DNA from 2 places in the Pseudoalteromonas sp. P1-7a genome. Region 2 is predicted to be linked to the other one. Evidence: predicted binding sites of a transcription regulator. Region 2 holds the regulator's gene; the other holds the start of a gene.
The links. Region 2 encodes ArgR, which controls arginine synthesis, uptake and breakdown. Its sites were predicted from a motif close to ANTGAATANNTATTCANT; they were not measured.
Positions count from the first base shown of each region.

Region 1: a site for ArgR is predicted at 1,994-2,011, ahead of AN389_RS17275 (OadG family protein). Genes of this name have one in related genera too.

Region 1 covers NZ_LKDU01000036.1:18,240-25,054, reverse strand. Annotated here, with positions in the region: gene AN389_RS17295 (aspartate kinase) at 1-151, shown strand, start outside; gene csrA (carbon storage regulator CsrA) at 241-432, shown strand; gene AN389_RS17285 (YcxB family protein) at 483-950, opposite strand; gene AN389_RS17280 (hypothetical protein) at 1,108-1,299, opposite strand; gene AN389_RS20235 (DUF1328 domain-containing protein) at 1,352-1,525, opposite strand; gene AN389_RS17275 (OadG family protein) at 2,055-2,300, shown strand; gene oadA (sodium-extruding oxaloacetate decarboxylase subunit alpha) at 2,310-4,088, shown strand; gene AN389_RS17265 (sodium ion-translocating decarboxylase subunit beta) at 4,100-5,230, shown strand; gene AN389_RS17260 (aldo/keto reductase family oxidoreductase) at 5,369-6,340, shown strand; gene AN389_RS20575 (hypothetical protein) at 6,354-6,530, shown strand; gene AN389_RS17255 (peptidoglycan DD-metalloendopeptidase family protein) at 6,605-6,815, opposite strand, start outside.
Region 2 covers NZ_LKDU01000005.1:142,486-149,300, reverse strand. Annotated here, with positions in the region: gene AN389_RS05980 (iron ABC transporter permease) at 1-776, shown strand, start outside; gene AN389_RS05975 (ABC transporter ATP-binding protein) at 777-1,823, shown strand; gene AN389_RS05970 (Dyp-type peroxidase) at 1,867-2,766, shown strand; gene argR (transcriptional regulator ArgR) at 2,763-3,230, opposite strand; gene mdh (malate dehydrogenase) at 3,456-4,388, shown strand; gene ispB (octaprenyl diphosphate synthase) at 4,477-5,448, opposite strand; gene rplU (50S ribosomal protein L21) at 5,870-6,181, shown strand; gene rpmA (50S ribosomal protein L27) at 6,198-6,455, shown strand; gene cgtA (Obg family GTPase CgtA) at 6,592-6,815, shown strand, end outside.

The DNA of each region.
Region 1 (6,815 bases), on a different contig from region 2:
GCATCAATTTTTTGATGCATTGGCGCAAGAAGGCATACACATAGCTTTAGTATCGACGTCTGAAATCAAGGTATCGGTTTTAATTGATGAGAAGTACTTAGAGCTAGCAGTAAGAGCGTTACACTCAGAATTTTTAACAGAAAATGGATAGTTTGGGAGTTTTTACTTACTTTTCAATCAATTTTTCATTAAAATGGTCAAGCGGAATCTTATAATTTATTGGAACATGGGAGCAAGAGAATGCTAATACTAACTCGTAGAGTAGGTGAAACCCTAATGATTGGTGACGAAGTAACTGTTACTGTATTAGGTGTTAAAGGAAATCAAGTTCGAATTGGTGTTAACGCACCTAAAGACGTTTCAGTGCATCGTGAAGAAATTTACATGCGTATACAAGCTGAAAAGTCTAATCCTAATCCGGGCAATGCTTAATCAACACGTATACTTAGCTGAGTAATGCACTTAGCTATACCAAAAGCCACTCACTGAGTGGCTTTTTTGTTTATAAAGTCGCGCATTTCATCAGTTAATACACTGCTAGAAATATATTGCATACCTTTATTATGCTGTACTAGGTAACCGTGGTTGGTTTTAATAATGCGGGTTATTTCTGCCCACTTAAATGTATGGCTTTTATAGTGGTTCTCGGTGCTGATAGCGTCATCGGTAAACGTGAGGGTAACAGTCGATCCCGAAGCACGGCTAAGCATTTGGCGCGTAACCCACCAAGGCCTACGGTAATAAAAGGCAACGCATTCTAAAACACCCAGCATTATTAAAAATGACCCTAGGTAGTGATCGTCCATAACGTAAATACTAATTAAACCTAAGCACACCAGCAATGCCAGCAAAAAGTATTTTGGCTTTGCTGCTTTACTATAAGAGTGGGACTCGTCAAAGCATTCGTAGTAGTAGGGTTTATCGAGTGTGTAAGTGGTGGTGAGTGCCATAATTGCTAATAAATAATAGTTTTCGCTATTTTAGCAAGCTAGTGTAGAAATCACACCCGTTAATATTGGCTATATACTTAAAGAGGTAGAAGCAGCTTTTTGTTTACGCATAAAAAAACGGCTTATTAAAAGCCGTTTTTTTACGTTACCAAGCAGATTAACAGTTAGTTTCTTCTGCGTTAACGCCTTCTTTTACATTTTCACATGCATCTTCAACAGAGTTTTGCACGTCAGTTACTGCTTCATCAATACGCTCACCTGCTTCTTCTGCGTGGTTGTCTTCACAGCCCATCATAAAGAAACCTGCAAATACCGCGATTAGTGCTGCTTTTAAAGTTGTAGAGTTCATAATGTAATTCCTTGTATGTGTTAATTAATTAGTGTTTTAAGTATGTTAGTAGCTACCTGGGCGATTTACCGCGCAGCGCACCTGATACTAAAGAAATCACTAAAAGTACTAAAAAGATAAAGAATATAATTTTTGCTATACCAGCTGCGGCACCTGCGATACCACCAAAACCTAACACTGCAGCGATTAAAGCAATAACTAAAAATGTAATTGTCCAGCGTAACATTGTTTTCTCCTTGGTTATCAAATTCGTTCGAAAGTAATAATGCCAGTTGCGTGCCAGAGTTTAATTTTGTTATTTTTCAGTGTGTTATAGTTTTTTGAGCGAGGGTTATAAATTTAGGATTGGTAAGTTTTACGTTTAACGATGTAACTTATTCACACTATTGTAAAGAGAGTAAAAAAATAAATATTTTATATATGCTGCCTCTTGCTTTCTTGGTAAGACCAATTTACATTTTTAACCACAGTAGGTTTTCCGCTGTTATTTAACTTACTATTTTTTATGACTTTTAAGTTGTTTTGGGTTTAACCATATAATCTTTGCCTATAACGGTTATTTATATCATCTATATCTAAGCTAATTTTACCCTTTATTAGCTATGTTAACTATTGTGACTGTATGTTAGTTTAATTTTAATTGGTTTTACCAATTGACAGGTGGTGGACAAAGTTAAAAGTTTTGTTATCATTCGGTGAATAATTATTTAAATAAAGCGATTTTTTATATCGCTATATAGTGCAGGGGGAGAAAAATGGATATAGGAGCTGTACTCACAACCGCAGGTAGCTTGATGCTTACCGGCATGGTGGGTGTGTTTATATTTCTTTCAATATTGATTGGTGCTGTAACACTTATGTCTAACTTGGTCGCTCGTTTTGATGTGGCTGAAGTTGCAATACCGGTTAAATCACCATCTTTAAAATCTCAAGGTGTGCAAAGCGAGCACATCGCTGCTATTAGTGCTGCCATTGCTCAGTACAAATCAAATAATAAATAAGAGGCACACATGGCTAAATTAAAATTAACAGAGCTTGTTTTACGCGATGCTCATCAGTCTTTACTTGCAACTCGTATGCGCTTAGATGACATGCTACCTATTGCTAGTAAGCTTGATGATGCCGGTTATTGGTCTATTGAGTCGTGGGGCGGCGCTACATTTGACTCGTGTATTCGTTATTTAGGTGAAGATCCGTGGGAGCGTATTCGTGCCCTTAAAAAAGCAATGCCCAATACTAAACAGCAAATGCTATTACGCGGACAAAATTTATTGGGTTACCGCCACTACGCCGATGACGTGGTAGAAAAGTTTGTAGAGCGAGCTCACAAAAATGGTGTAGATGTATTTCGTATTTTTGACGCCATGAACGATGTACGTAACTTAGAAACTGCAATTAAAGCGGCTGTAAAAGTAGGTGCTCACGCGCAAGGTACTATTTCTTATACTGTAAGCCCAGTGCATACGCTTGATATGTGGTTAACCCTTGCAAAACAGCTAGAAGATTTAGGTTGTCACTCTATTTGTATTAAAGATATGGCGGGCTTATTAAAACCATATGATGCTGAGCAACTTATTAAAGGTCTTAAAGAAACGGTCTCAATCCCTATTGCTATGCAGTGCCATGCAACCACCGGTTTAAGTACAGCGACTTATCAAAAAGCCATCGATGCGGGCATTGATATGCTTGATACCGCTATTTCTTCAATGAGTATGACTTATGGTCATTCAGCGACAGAAACCATAGTGGCAATTGTTGAGGGAACCGCACGCGATACTGAATTAGATTTAAACCAGCTAGAAGAAATAGCCGCTTACTTTAGAGACGTACGTAAAAAGTACGCAGCCTTTGAGGGGAGCCTTAAAGGTGTTGATGGCCGTATTTTACTCGCGCAGGTACCTGGTGGCATGTTAACCAACATGGAAAACCAACTTAAAGAACAAGGCGCAGCAGATAAGCTAAATGAAGTATTACTTGAAATTCCGCGCGTGCGTGAAGATTTAGGTTTTATCCCGTTAGTTACTCCAACATCGCAAATTGTAGGCACACAAGCAGTACTAAATGTGCTTACGGGTGAGCGTTATAAAACAATTACCAAAGAAACCGCCGGTGTTTTAAAAGGCGAATATGGTTTAACACCCGCACCTATGAACAAAGAGCTGCAAGAGCGAGTGCTTGATGGTCAGGATGTAATTACGTGTCGCCCTGCTGATAATATTGCCCCTGAACTTGCATCGCTTGAAGCCGAGCTACAAAAAGAAGCGCAAGAGCAAGGTTTAACACTTGCTGATGAGCAAATAGATGATGTGCTTACTTATGCATTATTCCCACAGGTTGGCCTTAAGTTTATTAAAAACCGTAACAACCCAGATGCCTTTGAAGCCGCGCCAAGCGCCGATGACACTAACGCAAAGCCTGCTGCAAAACCTGCAAGTAACAAAGGTGTTAGCGCTGAGCAATACAGCGTTAAAGTTGACGGCAAAGTGTATGATGTCGTGGTTGCGCAAGGTGGTGAGCTTAAAGAGGTAACGCTTAAAGACTCAGAGCATTTACCACAATCTGCATCGGTTGCATCAGGTGAAACACTGAATGCCCCACTAGCAGGTAATATTTTTAAAGTAAAAGTAAAAGCAGGCCAAGCCGTAAACGAAGGCGATGTGGTTGTTATTATGGAAGCAATGAAAATGGAAACCGAAGTTCGTGCAATGCACTCAGGTACTGTGGCTGAGGTCTTAGTATCTGAAGGTGATGCTGTGACAACGGGCGATGCAATTATAGCGATGGCGTAGGAGTAGCTTTAATGGAAGGTCTTTTAAACCTTTGGCATGCTACCGGCATTGCTAACTTTACGTTTCCTGGCTTGATAATGATTGCAGTAGGCTGTTTATTATTGTTTTTAGCAATATCTAAAAACTTTGAGCCACTGCTTTTATTGCCAATTGGCTTTGGCGCGATATTAACTAATATTCCTGTTGCAGGGCTATCAGAGCCTGGTGGACTTTTGCACTCGGTTTACTATGTGGGTATTGATACCGGTATTTTTCCGCTATTAATATTTATGGGGGTTGGCGCGCTGACTGACTTTAGTGCGCTAATAGCAAATCCTCGCATGTTATTACTGGGAGCTGCAGCTCAGTTTGGTATTTTTGCGACCTTATTTGGCGCAATTTTACTTAACTTTATTCCGGGTTTTGAGTTTACACTTCAAGATGCATCGGCTATTGCGATTATTGGTGGTGCTGATGGTCCAACGGCGATATTTTTAGCATCAAAGCTTGCTCCTGATTTGCTAGGTGCAATAGCAGTAGCTGCCTACTCATATATGGCACTTGTGCCAATTATTCAGCCACCAATTATGCGCGCATTAACTACACCTGATGAGCGTGCTATTAAAATGCCAGAGCTGCGCAAAGTATCTAAAAAAGAGAAAATAGTATTTCCTTTAATGGTACTGAGCTTAACCGCTATGTTTTTACCAGCGGCTATTCCCTTAGTAGGCATGTTCTGTTTAGGTAATTTAATGCGTGAGTCAGGTGTAGTAGATAGGCTTAGTAACAGTGCCCAAAACGAAATTATTAATATAACCACGATATTTTTAGGGTTGGCGGTTGGCTCTAAGCTTGCTGCAGATGACTTTTTAACAGTAGAAACCATTGGTATTTTAGTACTGGGTGCGCTTGCTTTTGCTATTGGTACAGCATCGGGTGTGTTTATGGCAAAAGGCCTTAACAAACTCTCTAAAACACCTATTAACCCTCTAATTGGTGCTGCGGGTGTATCGGCAGTACCGATGGCGGCGCGTGTAGTGAACAAAGTTGGGCTTGAGAATAACCCACATAACTTTTTACTTATGCATGCTATGGGGCCAAACGTAGCTGGGGTGCTAGGAAGTGCCGTAGCCGCAGGTATATTACTGGCGCTTGTTGGCTAGTATTTAGGATTTAATCCAACCGATTAGCGCAGTTTACTGCGCTTTTTTTATGCCTATAAAACTGCACGTATTAAAGTTTGTTTGCAACCGTGTTTTTGTTTACAGTGAGGGTTATGCACACTAATAAGGATAGTCATCATGCTTCACACCCCTTTGGCAAAATATTTACCTCATGTTAGTAGACTCGTTTTTGGCTGTATGGGCCTAGGCGGCGGTTGGAATAAAGACGCCATAACCAAAGAGCATTTAAAACAAACTCACGAGTGTATTGATGCAGCCATAGCTGGCGGTATTAATTTTTTTGATCACGCCGATATTTATACCTTTGGCAAAGCTGAGCAGGTATTTGGCCAAGCACTTAGTGAACGACCAGAGCTGCGCGAGCATATGTATATTCAATCTAAATGCGGTATACGCTTTGAAGATGATAAAGGCCCTAAGCGTTACGATTTTTCGGCCAAGTGGATTGAAGAATCAGTTGAAGGCTCACTTAAGCGTTTAAACACCGATTACCTCGATGTGCTTATGCTTCATCGCCCTGATCCGCTAATGGAAGTGGAAGAAATTGCACAAGTGTTTAGCTGCCTACAAGAAAGCGGCAAAGTACGTAATTTTGCCGTATCGAACATGCAGCAGCATCAAATGAACTTTTTACAACATGCCCTAGATATGCCTATTGTGGCTAACCAAATAGAAGCAAGTTTACAAAAACACCAATTTGTTGATGAAGGCGTGTATGCCGGTAATGCAGATGGAAAAGATCTTAACTTTACACCGGGCAGCGTAGAGTATTGTCGACACTTTGATATTCAAATACAAAGCTGGGGAAGTTTATGCCAAGGTCTATACACCGGTGGGGATTTATCGAATGCATCGCAAGCCGATATAAATACCAGCATACTCGTAAATAAGCTTGCTGCACTTTACGATACAACGCCTGAGGCGATTGTTTTAGCTTGGTTATTACGCCACCCTGCAATGATACAACCTATTATTGGCACAACGAACGTTGAGCGTATTGCTGCTTCATGCGATGCGCTAAACGTGCAGTTAAGTCGCGAACATTGGTATGCATTGTATGTAAGCGCCAAAGGCCATGAGTTACCATAAATAAGGTTTAGAAATGAATATATTTGTTATTTTAATTTGCTTGTTTGTCGCTCTTGCAGTACTGATACCTTTGCTTGAAAAGTACCAAGGTAAAATGGGGTTGGATGGCGCAACTAAATACAGCAAATATATTTGGCCACTAGTGATGGTTTCTTTGGTCGTACAGCTTATTTATGTACTGATGTATTAATGGTTTATAGCGTATACAAAAAAGCCTTTGCAGGGTAAACCAGCAAAGGCTTTTTATTATCTATAACTTATACGTTACTTAAGTGCTAGCTGTAGTTCGCGATTGCGTTCAAGCTGTGCAATAAAGTTTTCTGCAATAGGCTTAAACTTAGCAAGTTCAGAGCGTGGTAACGGCTCAGACTTAGGTAACTTAACGGTTTTAGGGTTACGGTGTACACCATTGACTAAAAATTCGTAGTGTAGGTGCGCGCCGGTTACACGGCCGGTAGCACCCACGGTACCAATT
Region 2 (6,815 bases):
AACATGCATGGTTGGCTACGTCATTTTGCAGTGTTATTTTACTCATTGCTTTTATTATACCTATGTTTGTGTTGCTAAATTATGCAATAACTTACTTTGATAAAGCGTGGAACACCGCATTTTTTAGTTACGCGTGGCAAAGTTTAAAAGTGGCTATTATTGTCAGTGTGGCCAGCATAATACTTGCTACACTAATCGTTTTTTATCAGCGTGTGGCAAAGCAAGGCTACTCTTTAATACCAGGTCGCTTAGCAAGCACCGGCTACGCACTGCCAGGTACGGTACTGGCTATTGCAGTATTATTACCGCTTAGCGTATTAGAGAACTCAATAAATACAGCGCTTGAGAGCTACAACCTCGATATAGGATTATTACTAACCGGCAGCATTATCACTATTATAGTGGCTTACATAGTGCGTTTTTATGCTATAGCGCATGGTGCGATAGAATCGAGCTTTGTGCGTATTAGCCCATCACTAGATATGGCTAGCCAATCTATGGGTAAAAGCCAAGGGCAAACATTGCGCTTAATACACCTTCCTTTATTACGACGAGGGCTTTTAACGGCAGCATTACTTGTATTTATTGAGTGTATGAAAGAGCTGCCAGCCGCTTTACTATTAAGGCCTTTTGATTTTGAAAGCTTAGCTACACACGTATTTCAATATGTGAGCGATGAACAGCTTGAGCTTGCTTCTATTTCCGCTTTATTTATTGTTTTGGTTGGGTTGATCCCCTTGTATTTTATTAACCGTTCTATGGAGCAACACAGTTAAATGAGCCGTTTAAATTTACAAGGTGTAGGTTATCACTACAATGGCACCCCGGTGTTAAACAATTTGGATTTAACGGTGGGCCAAGATGAAATAGTGTGTTTACTTGGTGCCAGTGGCTGCGGTAAAACAACCACCTTAAAAGCCATTGCTGGCCTTATTGAAGTAAAGCAGGGGAGTGTATCTATAGAGGGCAAATGCGTAAGCGATAAGGATACATTTGTCTCTCCAGAGCATCGTAATATTGGGATGATGTTTCAAGATTATGCTCTGTTTCCTCACCTCAGTGTGGCCGATAATATCGCATTTGGACTAAGTAAAATAAGTAAAGCTCAAAAACAGCACCGGGTAGAGGAAATGCTGGAGCTGGTGCATTTAACAGGATGTGCAAAACGCTACCCTCATCAACTCTCAGGTGGCCAGCAGCAACGTGTCGCTATTGCGCGAGCGCTGGCTTATAAACCTAGCTTATTGCTCCTTGATGAGCCTTTTTCGAACATAGATACACAAGTGCGTTTTGAGCTAATTGCTGATATTCGGCGCATTATTAAAGCGCAGCAGGTTTCTGCGGTGTTTGTTAGCCACTCAAAAGAAGAGGCCTTTGCGTTTTCGGACACGTTGGCCATAATGCACCAAGGAAAAATAGCCCAACAAGGTACGCCAGAGCAGCTTTTTGCCAAGCCAAAGACAAAGGAGGTTGCAGAGTTTCTGGGTCAGGGCATATACTTAGGCGCAGAAGTGTTAACGGCAACTGAATACGAAACCGTTTATGGTGTTGTGGAATCGCAGCAAGAACATAAGCACAATGCAATAAAAGGGCTGGTGTATATACGTCCGCACCATATTGAGCTTGCGCAAAATACGCAGGCTGATAACCCTCAAAGTGTGAGCATTTTAAACCGTCGGTTTATAGGTTCGGCTTATGTTTACACTGTTTTAATTGCAGATCAAGAGATTGAAGTTGCCGCACAATATGGCCAGTCATTTGAAATAAATGAGCAGGTTATAATAAAAATAAAACCTCACACGGTGAATTTTTTCGAATCATAACAAACGTGTTATTCGCTGTGTTTTATAAAGCTAAGGAATAACAATGGCGCAAGCGCAATCTGGGATTTGTGCTGAAGCAAACTTACACGGTTTGCATTTATTTTTTAATGTATTTGATGGTCAAGACGAGTCATTGCGCGCAAAGCTAAAGCGCGTAAGCGCAATTGAAGAAGAGTTTAGTGATCAGTTCTCCGAGGCCATGCTCTCTTGCATGGTGGCCATAGGCGCGCAATATTGGCCGCATATACTACCTGAATATATCCCAAGCGAGCTGCAAAGCTTTCCTAATATAAATCACAGCGATTTTGTTATGCGCGTACAGCCCTGTGATTTATTTATCCAAATTCGCTCAGACCGAGAAGATGTTAATCACCTTTTTGCATTGCAAATATTAAAGTTGTTTTCGCCCGATGTAGAGCTGGTTGAACAAATTCGCAACTTTAGGTTTTTAGATGGGCGAGACTTTAACGGCTTTATTTACGCAGGCGATACCCCGCATGGGCGGCAAAAACGAATCACTGCACTGGTTAATAAGCCCGACAGCTTTGAACACCAAGGTAGTTATATTCATGTCCAACGTTATAAGCATGACTTGAGTGTATGGCAGCATTTATCACTCAGCGAGCAAGAGCATATTATGGGGCGCACGCGTTTAGATAACACTTTAATTGAGCCTAAGGTAGATACTAGCCACGCCACTAGAAGCGAGCTAAAAAATGAGAGCGGCCAAGCAATATTGCTTAACCAAAGCATGCCGTATGGCGATGTTTATGAGCAAGGTATGCTAAGTATTACATGCTCTGCATCGGGAAGTGCGTTTGAAAAGGTACTTAACAGCCGCATAGGAAAAGGGGAGTGTTACGACCATTGGCTTGATTTTACTCAAGCCGATATGGGCTCAGCGTTTTTTGCGCCGTCAGTTAGTTTTTTAAAGCAGCTTTAAACCGTATCAAATAAAATGCGTACGCGCTCAAGCGTAATGTCAATTTCAGAAATTTTTGCAGGCGCAATAAAAATAGTGTCATCCCCAGCAATTGTGCCTAAAACACCATCAGCTTTACCTAAAGAATCTAACAAACGAGCAATTAACTGCGCTGCGCCTGGGCTGGTGGTAATAATAATCATCATCTCGTTATGCATAATATCAATAACAAGCTGGCGCAGTGGGCTTTTAGCTGTCGGTACGCCCATTTCTGCGGGAAGGCAATACACCATTTCTTGTTTAGCATTACGGGTACGCACAGCGCCAAACTTGCTAAGCATACGCGACACTTTACTCTGGCTTATATTGTCAAAGCCTTGCTCTTTTAATGCTTCGACTATTTCGCCTTGCGAGCCAAAATTCTCTTCTTTTAAAAGTGCTTTAAACGCTTTTACCAGTGCTTCTTGTTTGTCTTGTGGTTGCATAGTCTTTATTCATTTTTGTTATTTATAATGCAAATTCTACACAAAAATGAATAATTATGCAGCAGTTGTTTAGTTAACTTGCCAGTTTGCTGCGATAAACCAACAAAGTTTACAACTATGGTCGAAAATATACCTGAAATAAGCAGGATAAATTTGTTTTTAGTCGCTAATTTCATTATCTTAAGAGCCACAAATATTTCCTACCTCAAATTACGGAGAATTCCAATGAAAGTTGCTGTATTAGGTGCTGCAGGCGGTATCGGTCAAGCGTTGTCTTTATTATTAAAAACAGGCTTACCAGCAGGTTCTGAATTATCACTTTACGATGTTGCACCAGTTGTACCAGGTGTTGCGGTTGACCTATCACACATCCCTACAGATGTTAAAGTAGCAGGTTTTGGCGCAGACGATTTAAATAAAGCGCTTGAAGGGTGTGATATCGTACTTATCCCAGCGGGTATGCCACGTAAACCAGGTATGGATCGTGCGGATTTATTTAACGTAAACGCAGGTATCATCAAAACATTAGCAGAAGGCATTGTTGCTAGCTGCCCTAAAGCATTAGTGGGTGTTATCACTAACCCAGTAAATGGCACTGTGCCAATCGTTGCTGAAGTATTCAAAAAAGCAGGTACTTACGATGCAAGCCGCGTATTTGGTATTACTACGCTTGACGTAATTCGTTCAGAAGCATTTGTTGCTGAGCTTAAAGGCGTAGACGTAGCATCAGTAAAAGTACCCGTAATTGGTGGCCACTCTGGCACAACTATTCTTCCTCTACTTTCTCAAGTTGAAGGCGTAAGCTTTACCGAAGAAGAAGTTGCTACACTAACTCCACGTATCCAAAATGCAGGTACTGAAGTAGTAAATGCTAAAGCGGGTGGTGGTTCAGCTACACTTTCTATGGGTGCTGCTGCAGCACGTTTTTGTATGTCTTTAGTTAAAGGCCTACAAGGTGAAGACGTAGTAGATTACGCATACGTTGCTGTTGAAAATGGTGATGCAGAGTACTTTGCTCACCCAGTACGTTTAGGTAAAAACGGCGTAGAAGAAATTATTTCTTACGGCGAGTTAAGCGCATTTGAAGAAAAAGCTAAAAACGATATGCTTGAAACGCTGAAAAAAGACATCAAAGAAGGTGTCGATTTCATGGCGTAATAGCCAAATTTCATACAAAAAAGCCTGCATATGCAGGCTTTTTTATTGCTCGAAAATTATTACCCTTTACTAATTAAGGGCTATGGCCTTAGTGATCTCGCTCTACAGCAATACGCGCTAGGCTTATTAATGCTTGCTTATACTGTGATTCAGCTAAAAAGTCTAAACAGGCTATCGCTTTATCAGCTTCTTGTTGCGCCTTTTGCATTGTAAATTCAAGCGCCTTGGTTTCTTTTAAAGCCGTTAAAATAGCCTCAAGGTTATCCATACCATTGCAATGTTCAATAGCATCTCGAATAAGGGCTCGTTGCTCATCACTACCATGCTGCATAGCATAGATTAATGGTAAGGTAGGTTTGCCTTCTGCTAAATCATCACCAATATTTTTACCTAACTGGTCAGCGTCTGCGTTGTAATCAAGCACATCATCAACTAATTGAAAAGCAGTACCTAAGTGCATGCCGTATAAGTTAAGCGCATCTAGCACACTATTATCTTGCTCGGTAATAATAGCCGCAAGCCCTGTAGCGGCTTCAAACAATTTAGCCGTTTTAGAATAAATAACCTGCATGTAACTTGCTTCGGTAGTGTTAGGGTCGTTGCAATTCATAAGCTGCAATACTTCGCCCTCGGCAATAACATTGGTTGCATCAGCAAGTACTTGCATAATCTGCATTTTACCAAGTCCCACCATCAGCTGAAATGAGCGGGTGTAAATAAAATCCCCAACTAACACGCTGGCAGCGTTACCAAATTCGGCATTAGCAGTAGGTGTACCACGGCGTAGGTTAGATTCATCAACAACATCATCGTGTAATAGCGTTGCAGTATGTATAAATTCAACAATTGTTGCTAAGGTAATGTGATCTTTACCTTGGTAGCCCAAAGCTCTTGCAGCCAATAGAGCAAGCATAGGGCGTACGCGTTTGCCACCGCTGTTAACGATGTACAGCCCAAGTTGATTGACTAACGCCACATCTGAGCGCATTTGCGCGTGTATAAGTTGATTGACGTCATTCATATCGCTTTCGATTAACGCCTGGATAGCTTTTATATCCATTGATCTCCGAGCCAATTTTTATGTGTGAACGGCGCCGATTGTACAACAAAAAATGCACTAGCTCGATATTTTGTGACGATTCATTAAAAAAACCGAGTTAAAAACCTGAATTAGTGCTTAATTAGCGTATTTAACTGTGTATTTAATAGACTTTTTGTGGCTGTTTATTATTCAGTTAGTAGGTTCTAGAGTAGGCATCACTGCACGGAAATTTATTTTATTTTTACGCTAAAAAGCGCTTGGCAACAGGGCAATTTAATATAAAATGGGGGAAATATTGAATTGCTCTCAATGCAGCTACTTTTTATTCATTTTAATTACAAAATAGGCTTGCTAGTTTTTATGCATTAGCGTAAACTTCGCGCCCTATCGAAGAATATTTTAGTTGCGTCGATTTGAGGGCGCACAGACGGAGTTAATTATGTACGCGGTTTTCCAAAGTGGTGGTAAACAGCATCGTGTGACTGAAGGTCAAACGATTCGTCTTGAAAAATTAGACGTTGAAACTGGTGCAGCAGTTGAATTTGATTCAGTACTTTTAGTTGCTGATGGTGAGAAAATCGAGATCGGTGTACCGTTCGTAAACGGTGGTAAAGTAACAGCTGAGGTTGTTTCACATGGTCGCGGTGAGAAGATTAAGGTTGTTAAATTTAGACGCCGTAAGCATTCTCGTAAGCAAATGGGCCATCGTCAATGGTTCACTGAAGTTAAAATCACTGGCATTAGCGCTTAATTAGAGGTACTTAGAAATGGCACATAAAAAAGCAGCTGGTAGTACTCGTAACGGTCGCGATTCAGAAAGCAAACGCCTAGGTGTTAAGCGTTTTGGTGGCGAATCAGTTCTAGCGGGTAGCATCATTGTTCGTCAACGTGGTACTCGTTTCCACGCTGGCGCAAACGTAGGTATCGGTAAAGACCACACTATCTTCGCAAAAGCAGATGGTAAAGTTCAATTTGAACAAAAAGGTCCTTTAAACCGTAAATACGTAACTATCGTAGCTGAGTAATCAGTAAGGTAGTAAAAAACCCCGCCTTTGCGGGGTTTTTTGTTTTCAGATGTATCAAATATATACCCAAGCCTGCATTTGTGTTGGCTTGGGTATATAATAGTTAAATTAAAGCCAATCCCTAAAGTGAGTAATCATGAAGTTTGTAGATGAAGTAGAAATTCGCGCAGAAGCTGGTGACGGCGGCAGCGGTGTCGTGTCTTTCCGTCGAGAAAAATATGTACCCGACGGTGGCCCGGACGGCGGTGACGGTGGAGACGGTGGTAGTGTTTATCTACAAGCTGATGAAAACTTAAATACCCTAATTGACTACCAGTTTGAGCGTTTTCACCGTGCAGAGCGTGGTACTAATGGTCAAAG